3 regions of the Neorhizobium sp. NPDC001467 genome follow, and region 2 is predicted to be linked to each of the others. Evidence: riboswitches for the same ligand, from Rfam matches in the RefSeq annotation. Region 2 holds a riboswitch; each other region holds the start of a gene.
What was found. Region 2 has a riboswitch for cobalamin ahead of ACQKKX_RS10605 (DUF1636 family protein). Riboswitches for the same ligand answer to the same signal wherever they lie in the genome.

Region 1 (5,989 bases), on a different contig from region 2:
GGATTACGCCCACGAGAAGGTTGCCAGAATAGGGGGCCCAACAGTCAGGCCGATATTCTGGATGAGGTCGCGAGAAACCCGGCAATAAAGTCGATGGTGTCGTCGCCATCCCTCAAGCCAAGATGGATGCTTTTCTGGATCCCGCTCTGACCGATGCGGACGGGACGGACGCCGAGTGTTGCGGCCTCCCGGCGCACTAGCCAGTTCGGAATAGCGCTGACCCCGCGGCCAGCTGCCACCAGTTGAAGCATCATTTCCGTGGTCTCGACATTGCGGTGGTGGCGCGGGCGGCAATTTGCGGGCACCAAAAATTGCGTGAACACATCCAGCCGTTCTGGCGCAACAGGATAGGTGAAGAGCGTCTCATCGAGCAGGTCTGCCGGTTCCGCATGGCGCTTGAGTGCCAGCGGATGATCTGCTGGCACGGCAAGCACCAGCTCGTAATCGAACACAGGGAGATAATGAATGCCGGGTGTCTCGATCGGATCCGGTGTGATCAGGATATCGATTTCGTAACCCGTCAGCGCCGCGACACCGCCGAAGGCAAATGATGTCGTCAATTCGAGGTCCACGTCCGGCCATTCCGTGAGATATGGCTTCGTGACACCCATCAGCCATTGATGGCAGGGATGGCACTCCATGCCGATCTTGAGCGAACCCCGCTGGCCGTGGCGGTAATCCGACAGGACATCTTCGGCCCGTTCGATCTGTGGCAGAACGCGCTGCGCCAACCTCACGATGTAGCGGCCGGCTTCGGTGAGACGAAGGTTGCGGCCGTCCTTTTCCCACATCGCCACGCCATAGCGTTCTTCCATCTTGCGGATCGTGTGGCTGAGAGCGGACTGGGAGACGTTCAGCCGCTCCGCCGCAGCCGTCAGGCTGCCCAGGCGGTCGACTTCACGCAGGATCGACAGATGCTGCCTGTCCAACATGGTTATGCCCGCCCGTTCTCAAAAGGAATTGCTTCTTCGGTGACGCTGTCGCGCACCGGAATCGGACGGTGGTCTTTGTCCACAGCAACCATGGTGAAATGTCCGGTCGCTGTGATGTTTCTTTCGCCCGTCAGAAGGTTCTCGGACCAGAGTTTCGTTTCGATCGACATGGAACTGCGGCCCACATGCTCGACGCGTGCCTCCGCCTCAACGATCTCACCAATCGCGATAGCTCTTGCGAAATCGATACGTTCGGATGAGGCCAGCACCACCAGCTTGCCGCAGTAGCGGGACGCTGCGACGAAAGCGGCTTTGGTCATATAGGCGATGGCTTCACCTCCGAACATCCGGCCGACGCTGTTTGCCTGATCCGGAAAGATGATCTCGACCATCGCAACAACGTCGCTCGCATCCGATCTCTCTTCAGAAAGGAGTTCGGGCAAGACATAACCTGCGGCATCCTCGCCCTCCGGTATAGCAACCATATGGAACATGCCGCGCGTACAGCTGTGCCGCTGACGGCCGACGATAGTCTCGGCCGCCATTTCGACCTCGACTGTCAGGGACCGACGGCCTGCCTTCACCGGTCGCGCCGCGAACTCGATGATATGCCCTATGCGGGCCGGTTGCTTGAAATCGATGCGCTCACAGGAGGCGGTCACGAATGGCGCCCGTCCGAACCGCGTTGCTGCGATGAAGGCAACGCGATCCATAAGCGCAAGCCCGGTTCCCCCGAAGAGGATGCCGTGGTGGTTGGTGTCTCCGGGAAAGACGATATCGATGAGGCGGGTTATCGAGCCGTGCTGAGCAAGCTTTCCTATCGTCGCGTTTTCTGTCATCGGTACTGCCATCAGGTTGCGGCAGGGAAATGACATGACGCAGAGGCGACGGTCCAGAAATGCCGTTCGCAAAAGCGGCACACCGGGACACCCCGCCCGTGGACGTTATCTATCGCGGCAGGTCTCCTGGCTTACGGGTCTTCGCTCCGGTCCGTCTTCCCGAGGCAGGCCTCAGTGACAGGTTTGGACTTTCGCTCACCGCTTACAGTTGCGGGGGCAGCTTCGGCTTCAGGCTCCGATCGAAGCCTTCACCGAATTCCCTCTTAGCTCCGATGCATTCGCGCACCGCAGAACCACGATGACACACCAATGTCGGATGCCGCCGAAACGGTCAAGGCATGGATCGTCGATCTTGTCGGCATCCGCATGCTTTCTGACCCGCGCGCATTTCGCAAAGCTTTCAAAGCAAGGAGAACGGCTTTCGAACTGCCGTAAATCATGAACGCGGCTCATGCTTCAATGAGATAAAACCATTATTTCTCGTTGCATCGCTCGGGCATAAAGCATTCAGCGCTTTTGATAATAGCCAACCCGAAGAAGGCTGGCTGAAAAAATCATACGGCGACATGTCCCGGTACCGGAAAGACAGGAACTGTTCTGCGCCGGGAATGAAGAAAGACGGACCGCGATGAACGACGATTTCAGATTTTCCATCAAGAGCATTCGTTTTGACGAGGATTACCATCCCTCGGTCAATACCCGTGCTACAACCAATTTTGCCAACCTGGCCCGCGGGGAGAACCGCCGGGAAAATCTCCGAAATGCGCTGAAGATGATCGACAACCGCTTCAACGCCCTTGCGCATTGGGACAACCCGAAAGGCGATCGATACTCTGTAGAACTCGAAATCATTTCGGTTGAGATGAGCCTTGGCGATAACGGCATCAACGATGTCTTTCCTCTGATCGAGATATTGAAAACGAGCATTATTGATCGCCAGACAAACGAGCGTATCGAAGGCATCGTTGGCAACAACTTCTCGTCCTACGTCCGGGATTACGACTTCAGCGTGGTGCTGCCCGAATACAACAAAGGACGCCCCGCATTCGGCGCGCCCGACAATTTTGGTGTGCTCCATGGAAACCTGTTCAAATGTTTCGTGAACTCGCAGTCTTACAGGGAACATTTTCATAAACCTCCGGTCATCTGCCTGAGTGCCTCAAGCAGCAAAACATATCGTCGGACTGGAAATCAGCACCCGGTATTGGGCGTCGAATATCACCAGGACGAGCTGTCGGCGACAGATCTCTACTTTCAGAAAATGGGTCTGCAGGTTCGCTTTTTCATGCCGCCCAACAGCGTTGCGCCTTTTGCGTTCTATTTCCTCGGCGATCTGCTCGACGATTACACCAATCTCGAACTCATCAGCACCATCAGCACGATGGAGACTTTTCAGAAGATTTACCGGCCCGAAATCTACAACGCTAATTCCGCGGCAGCGGCCTGTTATCGCCCGAGTCTCCAGCACCAGGACTACTCACTGACGCGTATCGTCTACGATCGCGAAGAGCGTAGCCGGCTGGCTGTCGAGCAGGGAAGGTTCGCTGAGGAGCACTTCATCAAACCGTACCAGACCGTTCTTGAGCAATGGTCTACCAGCCACTCCCATTGAAGTACTAGAAGCATAAGGTTGCCTGACATGAAGAGACTGTTGCCCACGTCAACCGCCGGCAGCTTGCCCAAACCCTCGTGGCTCGCGCAGCCCGAAAAGCTGTGGTCGCCATGGAAGTTGCAGGATGAGGAATTGGCCGAGGGCAAGCAGGATGCGCTGCGTCTGTCCCTCGACGACCAGCGACAGGCAGGTATCGACATCGTCAGCGATGGTGAGCAGACACGCCAGCATTTTGTCACGACATTCATCGAGCATCTCGGCGGGGTCGATTTCGAAAAACGCGAGACCGTCAGAATTCGGGATCGCTATGATGCGAGTGTCCCGACAGTTGTCGGCGCTGTATCTCGCCAGAAGCCCGTTTTTGTCGACGACGCCAAGTTCCTGCGTCAGCAGACCAAGCAGCCGATCAAATGGGCCTTGCCGGGTCCGATGACCATGATCGATACGCTCTTTGACGACCACTACAAGAGCCGGGAGAAGCTTGCTTGGGAGTTCGCCAAAATTCTCAATGAGGAAGCGCGGGAACTGGAAGCCGCCGGGGTCGATATCATCCAGTTCGATGAGCCCGCCTTCAACGTCTTCTTCGATGAGGTGAATGAGTGGGGTGTTGCCACCCTGGAAAGAGCGATCGAGGGGCTCAAATGCGAGACCGCCGTGCATATCTGCTACGGTTACGGCATCAAGGCCAATACGGACTGGAAAAAGACACTCGGCTCCGAATGGCGGCAATATGAGAAAAATTTTCCGCAACTGCAGAAATCCAGCATCGGCATGATCTCGCTCGAATGCCACAATTCCCATGTTCCAATGGATTTGATGGAGCTTGTCCGGGGTAAAAAAGTCATGGTCGGAGCCATCGACGTGGCAAGCGACAGGATCGAAACGCCGGAGGAAGTCGCTGCCACGCTGCGCAAGGCACTGCAATTTGTCGATGCCGACAAACTTTGCCCCTGCACCAATTGCGGCATGGCGCCTCTGTCCCGTCGGGTGGCGAGGGGCAAGCTGAACGCGTTGAGCGCAGGCGCGGAAATTGTCCGAAAAGAACTCGTCGCCCAGGCTTGCTGACCTGGTCAGCCCCAGTAGCGTCGGCCTCATGTCGCCACTACCGGATGGCTAACCGGTTCCTGCCGCAAGCCCTTCATCGCCTTGGATAAGATCATTAGATCGGCGCCATCTCGGTTCGCGCGTCACCGAACATGTCTGGAGGCTGACATGAATATCATGACCCATCGGTTGGATGTTGTCGAAAAAGCCGCCTTTCGAAACGGCATGTCGCGCCTCGGCACGTCGGTCAGCGTCGTCACCACCAAATCTGCCGGCATGCGATACGGTTTTACAGCCTCTGCGGTCTGCAGTGTCAGCGATACGCCGCCGACACTGCTCGTCTGCATCAACCGCGCAAGCTCCTGTTTCCATGCATTCGAGAACGCACGCAATTTCTGCGTCAATACGTTGATGCCGGGGCATGAAGACATTTCCGACGTATTCGGCGGAAGGACGCCTGCTGCCGACCGGTTCGTGCTTGGCGAATGGAGGGAGGGGCTTTCAGGTGTCCCGGTCCTGGCCAATGCGTCGGTCAGTTTCGAATGCGAATTCACCAGTGCCGTAGACGAGGCAACCCACCGCATCATCTTTGGGCGCGTCATTGACATTCGTGAGAACGAAAAGCAGGCAACCTTGCTCTATTGCATGCGTCGTTATCTCAACGGCTGAAGAAATTCCGTGGCGTTGGTCGCGTGCGCATATTTGCGTCATCAATATCCAGGAATTAGTGGCGTCACCGGCTTTGTGCATTTCCCCGATAATGGGTAGGTTCGCATCTCTTCAGGGTCCGGTATAATGCATTCGGCCAACGTGATAATATCCCTCATTGTCTGTTTCGGAGAGCCATAGCAACTATTGGTCCAACCGTTTTCTTGGGTCATCGAGACGGCTAGCACGGATACTAATTGGGAGTTCGGGAGAGGTCGTTGAGTAATTTTCCGGTCATTGCGACGGTTCTTTCGATGGTCCTTGGGCTGTCTGTTACGCGCCTTCTGCTTGGCCTCGTGACGATCTTCCGGATCCGGAGGACATCGCCGGTTGACTGGGTTCCGCTCGTGTGGGCACTGGTGCTATTCGTCACTCAGCTCGAATACTGGTGGTCGATCAACCAGCTGCCAACGATCAAGCCGACCTACTCCTTCCCAGAGTTTGCATTTCTGATCCTTCTTACACTAATGCTATTCTTGTCGACAGCATTGCTGCTGCCAAGCCGGGGTGAAGACGAGCAGCAGGGACTTCGGAGTTATTTCGAGAAAGACGGCAGGTTCGGCGTTTTGGCATTCGCCGCGTTCCTGACTCTGGGCTTCGTGGTCAACCTCTTCTTCTTCAACAGCCCGATTGCGTCGGAGTGGGCGTACAGTGACGTCGTCATGATCGTCGGATCGCTTGCTACGTTCGCCGCCAGATCCAGGCGCGTCTACGCCGCGCTGACACTGCTTTATCTGCCGTTCGCGATGTTCGATACAGCTGTGTCTCTCGCATCTTGACGGATGCGACTGGCGAGGGCGTCTTGGATTTCGCAGCAACCATCCAAACATAATCAAACTAAAAGTTGACATTCA
Region 2 (5,989 bases):
GAGCGATAAAACAGGATCGGTACGATCGCCGCCCCGGGCAGGGCGGCCAGAAGCGTGTCGGGTCGGTCCTGCACGCCAAGTCCCGGATGGTAAAACCCCGCCTTCGGCACGCTGACGGCCGCTTGTGTGTGCGGCGGCGTGCCCCGTGCAAGCGCAGCCAGCCGTTCGGCCAGGGACCGCATGTTCTCAGGCCCGCCCTCGCGGAAATACGAGAGCACCTTGCCGAGTTCCTCTGCCGAAACGGTGGAGCCCTCCGCCAGCCGGTCATCCCGCTCGCTGCATTCGCCGGGCAGCATGACGAGCGTCTGCCCCTGCGCGCGGGCCACGCGAGCCAATTCCTGTGCGCCATAGGGCCAGCGATCGTGACCGCCAAGAATGCGCACCAGAATGAGTTTTGCATGCCGCGCCACCTTGTCGATCCACAGATCGACCGACATCGGATGCCGCAGTTCGGACAGGTTGGCGAGCCTCAGCGACGGCATCTCGTCGCCGCCCTTTGCCCAGGCCGACGCAATACCGTTCAGATCGCTGTCAGTAAAGGACAGCACCACCACGTCGCCCGGCGTCTGGTCGAGATCGACCGGTTCGATCAGGTCGTCAAGCGACGAGGACGTGGTGGCGAGGATATGCATCAGGCCGCCAGAATCTTTTCGATCTTGGTCGCGTCGATGCCCTTTTCGCCGATAATGACGAGGCGCGAGCGACGCTCCTCGCTTGGGCCCCAGGGGCGGTCGAAATAGTGGTTCACACGCGGACCAACGGCCTGCACCAGAAGCCGCATCGGCTTGCCCGAAACTTCCACATAGCCCTTGATGCGCAGAACCTTTTCGGCCGCCGTGACGTCGGCAATGCGCTGGGTCAGCTCGGCCGGATCGGCAATCGCCGGCACGTCGAGGACAAAGCTGTCGAAATCGTCGTGTTCGTGGTCGAGTTCGTCGTCGTGATGGGTCTTGCGGTTTTCAATATCGTCCTCGACCGCAAGGTCGAGGCCGATGAATACGGCCGGATCGATGATGCCGTTAGCGGCCGGTACGATGCGCACGGCGCGCGGCAGGTGTTCGCTCACATGCGCATTGGCGATCTCCAAGCCCTTTTCGTCGAGAAGGTCGGCCTTGGTAAGGATCACGAGGTCGGCGCAGGCGATCTGGTCTTCAAACACTTCCTCGACCGGATCGTCATGGTCCAGGCTGTCGTCCTGAGCACGCTGGGCAGCCAGTGCTTCCATGTCATCGGCCACCCGGCCCGCGGCCAGTGCGAGGCCATCGACCACGGCAACCACACCATCCACCGTCACGCGGCTTTTCACGCTCGGCCACTGAAAGGCCTGGATCAGCGGCTTTGGCAGGGCGAGACCGGAGGTCTCGATCAGGATGTGGTCGACCTTCGGCTCGAGAGCAAGGATCTTGTCGATCGCCGGTACGAAGTCGTCAGCAACGGTGCAGCAGATGCAGCCGTTTGCGAGCTCGACGATATTGTCGTCCGGGCAGTTTTCGATGCCGCAGCTTTTCAGAATTTCGCCGTCGATGCCGACATCGCCGAACTCGTTGACGATGACGGCAAGGCGCTTGCCTTCAAGGGTCTGCAGCGTGTGGCGCAGTAGCGTGGTTTTGCCGGCGCCGAGAAAGCCGGTGACGACGGTGCAGGGAATGCGGGCGAGATTGGCGGTCATCTGTCTTTTCCTTAAACGTCGTCTATGCGTTGAAATCGAAGGGCGGAATACGGGCGATCATGTTGCGTTTCAGACAGTCGGGCCGTCCTTTCCAGGGCATCAATCCGTCCGCCGAGGTGGCGATCAGTTCGGCACCGGTGAGGAGGTCGGCGGCGTTTTCGAGGTCGAGGTGACCAAAAACATAGGTCCAGCCGTCCTGCCGTGCGATCGCGGCGCTCGGGCCGCGTTTGCAGTTGGAAAGACAGTTGACGCTCTTGATGGTGACGCTTGGCGCCTGCCCCGCGGCGGCTTCCACCGTCGCATTGAGTAGGTGCGTGCCCTGACGCGGTTCTTCGATGGACCCTTCGCTGGCGCGGCAACTGACGCAAACAAAGATCGTCACCGCCGGCCTGTCCGCCGCGGTCTCGTTTTCCTGGCTACTGTTGGGCTGAATGAAATCCAAGCATCTACCCCGTGGTTTAGCATGCGGGGTGCGGGCGCGATAACCGGATGGTTGTCGTCCCTTGAAAATATCCTTGCCGGAGCACCCCGCCCGGCCGGATTTTTGTCTGTGACGGCAGGTCTCCTGGCTTGCGGATCGTCGCCCTATCGCCGCCTTCCCGAAATCGCTTTCAGTGGCGTGGTGCGGGGCTAACCGCCTACAGTTGCGGGGGCAGCCGTGGTCTGGAGCCCAGAAATCCGGGCGGCACCACGTTCCCTCTTAGCTTTTCCCGTTGCCGGGAAAAGACCGTCATCCTTTCCCTAGGCGTCGGTGCGTGCACTGTCAATGCGCGAAGCCCGATGGAACAGGCCGCATTGCCGTGTGCAACGAATCCCCTATAGTCCGCGCGCAAATGAGCCGCTGCCCAAGGAGCCGACCATGAAGGACATCGACCAGCAGGAAGCCGAGCGACATCAGCGCAAGATGGCCAATCGCAAGGCGGTCCAGGATGCCGAAGTGGCGGAAAAGACCATCGAAAAAGGCCTTCTCATCGTCAATACCGGCCCCGGAAAAGGCAAGTCGACCGCCGCGTTCGGTCTGGCCCTGCGCATGCTTGGCAACGGGCGTCGAGTCGGTGTCGTGCAGTTCATCAAGGGCGCCTGGGAAACGGGCGAGCGGCCGGCGCTGGAACTGTTTGGCGATCGCGTCGAATGGCATACGATGGGCGAGGGCTTTACCTGGGAAACGCAGGATCTGAAGCGCGATATCGACGCTGCCGAACGGGCCTGGGCGAAGGCTGAGGAACTGATGGCCGACCCGACCATCGGCCTGCTTGTGCTCGATGAACTCAACATCGCGCTGCGCTACGACTATCTCGATCTCGAAGCCGTCATCGCGTCCCTCAAGGCCCGGCGCGAAAATCTTCACGTCGTCGTCACCGGCCGCAATGCCAAGCCGGCGCTGATCGAGGCCGCCGATACGGTCACTGAAATGACGCTGGTCAAACACCATTTCAAGGCGGGCGTGAAAGCCCAGTCCGGTATCGAGTTCTGAGAACACCCATGACTGCACGCGCGCTGATGTTTCAAGGGACCGGCTCGGATGTCGGCAAGTCGCTGCTTGTTGCCGGTCTTGCGCGTGCGCTCACCAATCGCGGCATGAAAGTGCAGCCCTTCAAGCCGCAAAACATGTCGAACAATGCTGCCGTCACATCGGATGGCGGTGAGATCGGTAGGGCGCAGGCACTGCAGGCGCGGGCGGCAAGGGTGCCGCTGTCGGTGCATATGAACCCGGTCCTGCTGAAGCCGCAAAGCGAGGTCGGCGCGCAGGTCGTGGTGCAGGGGCGCGTGCAGGGCAATGCAAAAGCATCACAATATCAGGGCATGAAGGCATCGTTGATGCCGCGCGTCACGGAAAGTTTCGAACTTTTGAAAAGCCAGGCCGATATCGTGCTGGTCGAAGGCGCCGGGAGTGCTTCTGAAGTGAACCTGCGCCGCAACGATATCGCCAATATGGGTTTTGCCCGCGCGGCAGACGTGCCGGTCATCCTGATCGGCGATATCGATCGCGGCGGCGTCATCGCCAGCATCGCCGGCACCAAGCTGGTGCTAGAGCCTGAGGATGCGGCCATGATCCGCGGTTTTATCGTCAACCGGTTTCGCGGTGATCCCGCCCTGTTTGCCGATGGCATGGCGATGATCGGAGCGCATACCGGCTGGCAGCCAATCGGCCTCCTGCCGTTCTTTGCCGAAGCCCGCCGCCTGCCCGCCGAAGATGCGCTGGCGCTCGATGCGGCTGCTATCGACAAGAGCGGTGCCAAGATCCGCATCGCCGTGCCGGTCCTGCCGCATATTTCCAATTTCGACGATCTCGATCCCCTGGATGCGGAGCCGGATGTCGAAGTGATCCGTATTCGTCCCGGAAAGCCGCTGCCCGGCGATGCCGATCTCGTGCTTCTGCCGGGATCCAAGGCGACGATCGCAGATCTGGCGGCGTTCAAGGCTGCCGGTTTCGATATCGATCTTGCCGCCCATGTGCGTCGCGGCGGCCATGTTCTGGGTCTGTGTGGAGGCTACCAGATGCTGGGGCGCTCGGTGCATGATCCTGATGGCATGGAAGGCGAGCCCTCGGTGGTTGAAGGTCTTGGCCTGCTTGATGTGGACACCACGCTTTCCAACGATAAGCGGCTGGAAGCCGTGACCGGCGTCAGTGCCGATGGTATTTCCTTTGTCGGTTACGAAATGCATATCGGAAAGACGGTGGGCGGCGATTGCCGACGTCCCTTCGCGCAGATTGCCGGAGTGCCGGATGGTGCAATTGCGCGAAACGGCCGCGTCTTCGGCACCTATGTGCACGGCCTGTTTGCCGATGATCGCCAGCGGTCGGCGTGGCTCCAAAGACTTGGCGGCGACGCTTCCGGTATCGATTATGAGGCAGGAATAGACGAGGTTCTGGATCGCCTTGCCGAGCATATGGAAAAGCACCTCGATCTTGAGGCGCTACTCAGGCTCGCGCGATAGCCTCACTGGCAATCGCCAGCAGGCCGAACAGGGCAATCATCATGATATCGGCCACCCGCGCCAGTTTCAGGGCCTTGCGAATATCGGATGCGGTCGCTTCGCGCCGTCCGCCGGCTCCCATGAAATGGTCGGGGACGAGTGTGCCGCCATAGACGCGCGGGCCGGCCAGAGCCAGGCCGAGTGCGCCGGCCATCGCCGCCTCCGGCCAGCCCGCATTGGGAGAACGGTGTTTTCCGGCATCCCGCCACACCGTCTTCCAGGCGTCCCGGGCCGACGAGCCGGGCACGAAAAAACAGGCCAGAACGAAGAGCAAAGCCGTCAGCCGCGAGGCCGGCAGATTGACCAGATCGTCGAGCCGCGCCGACGCCCAGCCGAAGGCTTCATAGCGCTCGTTGCGGTGGCCGATCATGCTGTCGGCGGTATTGGTCGTCTTGTAGGCCGCACCGCCGGCGAGCCCACCAATGCCGAGCCACAGGGCCGGGGCAGTGATGCCGTCTGAAAAATTCTCTGCCAGACTTTCGATCGCGGCACGGCAGACGGCGGGTTCGTCGAGCTGGTCCGGGTCACGTCCAACGATCATCGATACGGCCTTTCGGCCGGCCGTAAGCCCTTCCCGATCCAGCGCATCTGCTACTGCCCGCACATGATCTTCAAGGCTCTTTTGTGCCGTCAGGCTGGAGGCAATCACGGCGAGAATTGCGAGTGCGACCAGCGATGTTCCGATAAACCAGCTGATGGCTGCCGTGACTGTGACCACAGCGGTAAGGAGGGCAAGCAGCGCCATCGCGCCCATCGTCTTTCGCTGCGCAAAACTCTGCTCCGCCCGGTTCAGCCTGCGGTCGAGCCAACCGATTGCGGTGCCGATCCAGATCACCGGATGGCCGATCGCCCGCACCAGCCATTGCGGATAGCCGCAGAGCCGTTCAATAAGCAGGGAGACAAAGGCGAGCGTAAAAAACATGCAGCGACAAGCGGAACCGGTAACAGAGCAGTCGATCGATCACGGCGGCAATCTTGCCAAGGCGGACGCCCGCTTTCCGCGTGCGCCAAAACCCTGGATCGACCTGTCCACCGGTATCAATCCGCATGCCTACCCGCATTCGGATATCGCTTCCACCGCTTTCTGCCGCCTGCCGGACCCGTCGGCCCTCCAATCGCTGAAACGTGAAGCCGCCGCCGTCTATGGGGCGCCTCGCGCCGAAAATGTTGCGGCGGCGCCCGGAACGCAGATTCTTCTGCCACTTTTGGTCGAAGCCGCGTTCGGCGGCAAGGTGCATCCCGGCGCAAAGGCCGCCATCCTGTCGCCCACCTATGCCGAGCATGCCCGCATGGCACGGCTCGCCGGTTTCGATCTCACCGAAACCGCAAATTTCGAAGACC
Region 3 (5,989 bases), on a different contig from region 2:
GCCGGTCTGGCGTTCGGCTTCCGCCTCGGCGTTGTCGTCGGCAAAGATAACGGCATCCGCGCCGAGTTGATCGACGGCGAATTGCAGCCGGTCCTCGCGCGTGTCCATCACGGTCACATGTGCGCCGCGGGCCTTGGCAAAGATGATTGCCGACATGCCGATCGGCCCGGAGCCGGTCACGAGCACACGGTCCTCGCCGGTGACCATGCCGCGTTTGACGCCATGAGCGCCGATTGCCAGAAACTCGATCATCGCCGCGTCGGCCAGCGGAATATTGCCGGTGGGGATCACATTCTGCACGGGCACGCAGAGATATTCCGCCATGCCGCCATCCTTGTGCACACCCAGAACCTGAATGTTGCAGCAGGCATTGGTGAGGCCCTTGCGGCATGCCTTGCAGGTGCCGCAGGAGAGGTAGGGCACGATATAGACCGGATCGCCGGCTTTTAGCCTGCTATCCGCCGGCGCTTCTTCGACCGTGCCCGACAATTCATGCCCCATGACCCGAGGATATTCGAGGAAGGGATGTTTGCCGGCAAAGATGTGAAAATCCGTGCCGCAAATGCCGATATGGCGGATGCGGACCTTGACCTCGTTTTCTCCGCGCACCGGTTCGGGGCGAGAGACGACGGAGAGGCGGCCGGGTTCATCGCAGACGAGTGCTTTCATGCGGATTTCCTGTCGCTGGCTTGGACGATGGATTCAAGGGTTGGTGCAGGTGTCCCCGCCCAGTCGAGAAAGGCCTTGATCCGTCGTTCGATCTTCAGTTGGTGATTGCCGGCGATATCGGCGATGCGGTGTTCGATATAGGGATTGAGGAAACGGCCCATCGTCGTTTCGACATAGGCCTCGGCGTCTTTGCCCATGCCATGCGCCGCAAAGCCAGGTACGACTTCGTCGCGGTAGACGGCATCCAGACGCGCGCGGATGGCAGGGTCGGCAAGGATTTCCTTGACCGTTTCGCCCTTCGGGCGGCCTTCCTTCAGCCAGATATCGGCAAGCGTGGTATGGCCGAGATTGAGGATATGCAGCTTCAACCGTTCGAACGGCTCCAGCTTGTCGGTCAGCACGATCGACGGATGTGTGCAGGGCATGGTGAGACCGGGCGCACGTTCGACAGCCCACAGCGCGTAGGGTTCGGCCACTGCGCCAACCGGCTCGATCGGTTCCGATACGATTCGATCCACCAGCGTATTGGCGAAAATCACCTTCTCTTCCAGCCATGTCAGGAAAGCTGCATCCGCCCCGCTTTTTCGCGCGAGATCACAAACGATGCCTTTCAGCACCGGGCCGTTGCCGTTGATGAGTTCGCAAGGGAGAATCGTGATCGGCTTGGCCGTTCTCTCAAACCGTGCCTTCAGAAGCTGGGCAAGCTTGCCGGGGAAGGACGGCCGCGGCGACAGGACCTCGAGATCCGTCCCTGCTGTTTCCGCCGCAATGTCGTAGCCGGAATCGCCGGTATTGGAGAGCACGTATTCGGCCTGCTCGCAGAACAGGTCGACGACCTCAGCCCAGTTTCCTGCCGTAGACAGGCCACGCTCGACGCTTTTCACCGACACGGTACGCTCGATGGGGGCTCCGTCTTCCAGCCCGCGGATAACGACAGGAAAACCTGCCGGATCGGCAAAGGCTGCCAGCCGTCCGGCGCGTTCGGCCGCGCCCGAAGTCTGCACAATGATGACAGGCAGAACAGTCTGGCCCGCCTGTCTGGCCTCATGCAGGAAGAAATCCGCGTGCGCCTGAAGGAAACGGCTGGTGCCGAATTGCAGGATGATGCCGGTCATTGCCCCTTTTCTCCGCTCCATCTGACGAAAGAAGCGATCCGGCAGCAGGTTCGGCATGTCCCGCGGCACCGTAATGCAAATGGCATGTTCCCTCTCCCGTGACATGCGATGAACTGTTCTTTTGGGATAAAAGACAACCGGCTTGCAAGCAATCTGTTTTTTATATAAAAAAATCACGCATAAAAAACAGTAGCGATACTGTCCATCCAAAGCGCGCGTGTCCATGAAAACCAACGCTCTTTTCAAGCGCAGTTACAACCATCTGCTCGACATGCTCTCGGATCGAGAGCCGGGCTCCTGCCTGCCCTCGGAGCCGGCCCTGGCCGCCTGTCTGGGCGTCAGCCGAACCACGGTGCGTGGCGTTCTCGCGGCCGTGGCCGCGCGCGGCATTGTCGCCATAGACGGTCGGACAAAAAGGCAATTGCGGTTGCCAAGCGACGCCGATTATCTTGCCGATGCCGATCTCGAGCCGCTCGCCGATATGGTCGAGCGCAAGTTCATGGCATGGCTGGTTGGGCCCGATTGTAGTCCTGGCCAAGTTATCAACGGGCTGGATCTCGCTCGGCAATTCGCGGTCTCGACCTCGGCCATCCGCGATTGCCTCAACACATTCAGCCATTTCGGCCTCCTGGAGCGCCAGAGCAACGGCCGCTGGCGCACGCTGGGACTGACCGTCGATTTCGTGGCCGAGCTGTTCGACATGCGTGAACTGATCGAGTTCCGTGCCGTCGACCGGTTCGTCGCGCTGGATAAGGATGATCCGCTGTGGAGCCAGTTGTCGCTGATCGAAGCGGAACACCATGCCCTTCTCTCCGATTTTGATCGCAGCCACCGCGCGTTTTCTCATCTCGACCATCGTTTCCACAAGCTGGTCGACAGCGCCGTCCCCAACCGGTTCCTCGGCAATATCCAGGGCGTCATGTCGGTGATTTTCCATTATCACTACCAGTGGAACAAGAAAGACGAGGCAGATCGCAATCGCCGCGCCTTAACCGAGCACCTCGCTTATATCGAAGGTTTGAGAAGCGGCGATCCTGTACAGGCGCGCGAAGCGTGCCGTCAGCATTTGCACACGGCGCGTTCGACCATGCTGGCGTCCATTCACGTCGACTGAAGAAAGAACCTGTGCAGTCTTGACGTAATGATATTACATAACGTAGACGATTTGCATTGACGGCAGGCCTATCTGCCCGCTAAATCAGTCTCGACGGTTTCCGGCGCCAAAAGCAATGGAATTAATAGGGAACACGGTGCGACCCCGAGAGGGATCAATGCCGTGGCTGCCCCCGCAACTGTAAGCGGATTACCGTCCATCCTCGCGATGCCTCAACGGTATCGGCCACTGTGTCGTGATCGGCATGGGAAGGCAGATGGACGACATGTTCGTGAGCCAGGAGACCTGCCGTCAGGACAGAGCTATCGTTACGGGCGGGGATGCCCGGAAGAGGATCACGTTATGACGCTTCCACGCGCGTTCGCGCACTCCATGGTCTTAATCCCTTGCTCGTCGATGTCGGCTGTCGTGGGTCGGGCGTACTGATACGCCTTTTCGCCCGTCATCGATCACACCCCTCAAGGAGAGACCATGTTTCATTTCGCACGACCGGTGCTCATCGCCGGCCTGTTTGCTTCGGCGCTTGCTGTTCTGCCGCTCGGGACGGCGGCTTCGGCTGCCGAAACCCGATATCCGCTGATGATCAAGAATTGCGGCCTTGATCTGACCTTCAAGCAGGCGCCGTCGCGCACGGTTTCTGTCGGCCAGAGCGTCACCGAAGTGCTCTATTTGCTTGGTCTGTCGGACAAGGTGGTTGGCACCGCACTCTGGGTCAGCCCGGTGCTGGAAGGTTTCGAGGATACCAATGCCAAGATCGAGCGTCTGGCCGACAATGATCCGAGTTTCGAGGCGGTGATAGGCCGCAAGCCGGACCTGGTGACGACGCAGTTCCAGTGGCAGATCGGTCCACAAGGCGTGGTCGGAACGCCCGCCCAGTTCGCCGAACTGGGCGTGCCGGTCTATACGTCGCCCGCCGATTGCGTCGGGAAGGATAATTCCGGCGGCGGCGATGGCGTGCGCACCGGCGTCTTTTCGATGGAGCTGATCTATCAGGAAATCCGCGATCTGGCAGCGATCTACAACGTCCAGGATCGCGGTGAAGAGCTCGTCGTCGACCTTAAGAAGCGCGAGGACGCAGCGCGCAAGAAGATTGCGTCTGCCAATGGCAAGCTTTCGGCGGTTTTCTGGTTCTCGAGCGCCGAACTCGATATCGACCCCTATGTGGCCGGCCGTCATGGCGCCCCGGGTTACATCATGTCGGCGCTTGGCATTAAGAACGTGATCGAAAGCGATGAGGAATGGCCGACGGTTGGTTGGGAAACGATCGCCAAGGCCAATCCGACGATCATCGTTGCCGGCAAAATGGATCGCCGCCGGTTCCCTGCCGACGACGTCGCTGTCAAGCGGGTCTTCCTGAAGGACGATCCGGTCGCCAGCCTGATGCCGGCCGTCCAGCAAAACCATGTCTTTGAAATGGATGCCCAGGCGATGAACCCGACCATCCGCACGATCGAGGGGCTGGAAAAGCTGGCCGACGCGATTGCCGCGGCCGGCCTTGCCAGATAAGTCGCCTGCGGTGAAACGGATCGCAACACAGTTTGGGGGAAGGGGCGCCGCGCTGGCGGCGCTTCTTCTCCTCGCCGGCGCATTGATTGTCGGCGCGCTGATCGCCGGAGCAGCGATCGGCGAAACCTCCATTCCCTTCGACGTGGTGGTAAAGACAGTCGCCAACCGCATGTTCGGTGCCGGTTATCCGCTCGAACCGCTCGATGAGGGCATCGTGTGGAGCTATCGTCTTGCGAGAGCCGTCGTAGCGGCCTGTTGCGGCGCTTCGCTGGCGCTTGCGGGCGCCGTGCTGCAATCGCTGCTGCGCAATCCGCTCGCCGATCCCTATATTCTCGGCATCTCTGCAGGCGCATCGACCGGAGCGGTGGCAGTTGCCCTTCTTGGCTTCGGGGCGGGCATGCTGACCATGCCCATGGGAGCGCTCGCCGGTGCGCTTGCCGCCTTCGTTCTGGTCAGCCTTCTGGCGGTGCGCGCCGGCAGCGGCAGCAGTGCCATCATTCTTGCCGGTGTCGCAGGGTCGCAGATGTTCAACGCGCTCACCTCTTTCATGGTAACCAAGTCCGCTACCGCCGAACAGGCGCGCGGCATCATGTTCTGGTTGCTCGGAAACCTGTCCGGCGTTCGCTGGCCCGATGTCGGCCTGGCGCTGCCGGTGACGATCGCCGGCCTTCTCATATGTCTCTGGCACTGCCGCGCGCTCGATGCCTTCGCCTTCGGAAACCATGCGGCCGCGTCGCTCGGCATTCACGTGCGGCGGGTGCAGGTCGTGCTCATATGCACAGCCGCCGCCATGACCGCGACCATGGTGTCCTTGGTCGGCTCCATCGGCTTCATCGGCCTGGTCATTCCGCATGCCGCACGTCTTATCGTCGGCGTCCGGCATGGGAGGCTGCTGCCGGTGACGGCGCTGGTGGGCGCGGTGTTCATGATCGTCGCCGACATCCTGTCGCGGACCATCATCGCCGGCCAGGTCCTGCCGATTGGGGTTATCACCGCTTTGTTCGGCGCGCCGGCCTTTGCCTTCATCCTCGGTCAGAAAGGGGCGCGGCCATGAAACTGTCGGCGCATAATCTCTGCTGGTCAGCGGCAGATCTGGCCGTCGTCCAGGATGTCTCCTTCGAGGTCCTCTCCGGCGAGTTTTTCGGCATTATTGGCCCGAACGGGTCGGGCAAAAGCACGCTTCTGTCCATGCTTGCCGGCATCCGCAAGCCGCTCTCCGGCCAGGTCCTGCTGGACGACCTGCCGCTGCGCGCGATCGGCAGCCGGGAAGTTGCACGCAAGCTCGCCTTCGTCGAGCAGCAGGCCGAAACGGCCGAGCGGATCACGGCAAGACAGGCGGTCGAGCTTGGGCGCACACCCTATCTCGGTCCATTGTCGGGCTGGTCGCGGCAGGATGACGTGATCGTCAATGCAGCGCTCGAAAACGTCGACATGATCGACAAGGCCGGACGTTACTGGCACCACCTGTCCGGGGGTGAGCGGCAGCGCCTGCATATCGGCCGGGCCCTTGCGCAACAGCCGCAGGTCCTGCTGCTCGACGAGCCGACCAATCATCTCGACATCGGCCACCAGATCGATCTGCTTG

Region 1: linked by a shared signal. The riboswitch ahead of ACQKKX_RS14855 (acyl-CoA thioesterase) and the one ahead of ACQKKX_RS10605 (DUF1636 family protein) in region 2 are both predicted to bind cobalamin.
Region 3: linked by a shared signal. The riboswitch ahead of ACQKKX_RS06590 (ABC transporter substrate-binding protein) and the one ahead of ACQKKX_RS10605 (DUF1636 family protein) in region 2 are both predicted to bind cobalamin.

What each region holds. Positions count from the first base shown of each region.
Region 1 covers NZ_JBNNPS010000007.1:24,202-30,190, forward strand. The annotation lists gene ACQKKX_RS14850 (LysR family transcriptional regulator) at 45-932, opposite strand; gene ACQKKX_RS14855 (acyl-CoA thioesterase) at 935-1,807, opposite strand; cobalamin riboswitch at 1,871-2,083, opposite strand; gene ACQKKX_RS14860 (DUF1852 domain-containing protein) at 2,400-3,383, shown strand; gene ACQKKX_RS14865 (methionine synthase) at 3,411-4,448, shown strand; gene ACQKKX_RS14870 (flavin reductase) at 4,596-5,096, shown strand; gene ACQKKX_RS14875 (hypothetical protein) at 5,354-5,914, shown strand.
Region 2 covers NZ_JBNNPS010000004.1:50,225-56,213, forward strand. The annotation lists gene cobN (cobaltochelatase subunit CobN) at 1-632, opposite strand, end outside; gene cobW (cobalamin biosynthesis protein CobW) at 632-1,669, opposite strand; gene ACQKKX_RS10605 (DUF1636 family protein) at 1,692-2,051, opposite strand; cobalamin riboswitch at 2,208-2,416, opposite strand; gene cobO (cob(I)yrinic acid a,c-diamide adenosyltransferase) at 2,529-3,143, shown strand; gene ACQKKX_RS10615 (cobyric acid synthase) at 3,152-4,609, shown strand; gene cbiB (adenosylcobinamide-phosphate synthase CbiB) at 4,593-5,570, opposite strand; gene cobD (threonine-phosphate decarboxylase CobD) at 5,569-5,989, shown strand, end outside.
Region 3 covers NZ_JBNNPS010000002.1:387,871-393,859, forward strand. The annotation lists gene ACQKKX_RS06575 (zinc-binding alcohol dehydrogenase family protein) at 1-669, opposite strand, end outside; gene ACQKKX_RS06580 (mannitol dehydrogenase family protein) at 666-1,784, opposite strand; gene ACQKKX_RS06585 (FCD domain-containing protein) at 2,008-2,898, shown strand; cobalamin riboswitch at 2,976-3,205, shown strand; gene ACQKKX_RS06590 (ABC transporter substrate-binding protein) at 3,370-4,404, shown strand; gene ACQKKX_RS06595 (FecCD family ABC transporter permease) at 4,415-5,458, shown strand; gene ACQKKX_RS06600 (ABC transporter ATP-binding protein) at 5,455-5,989, shown strand, end outside.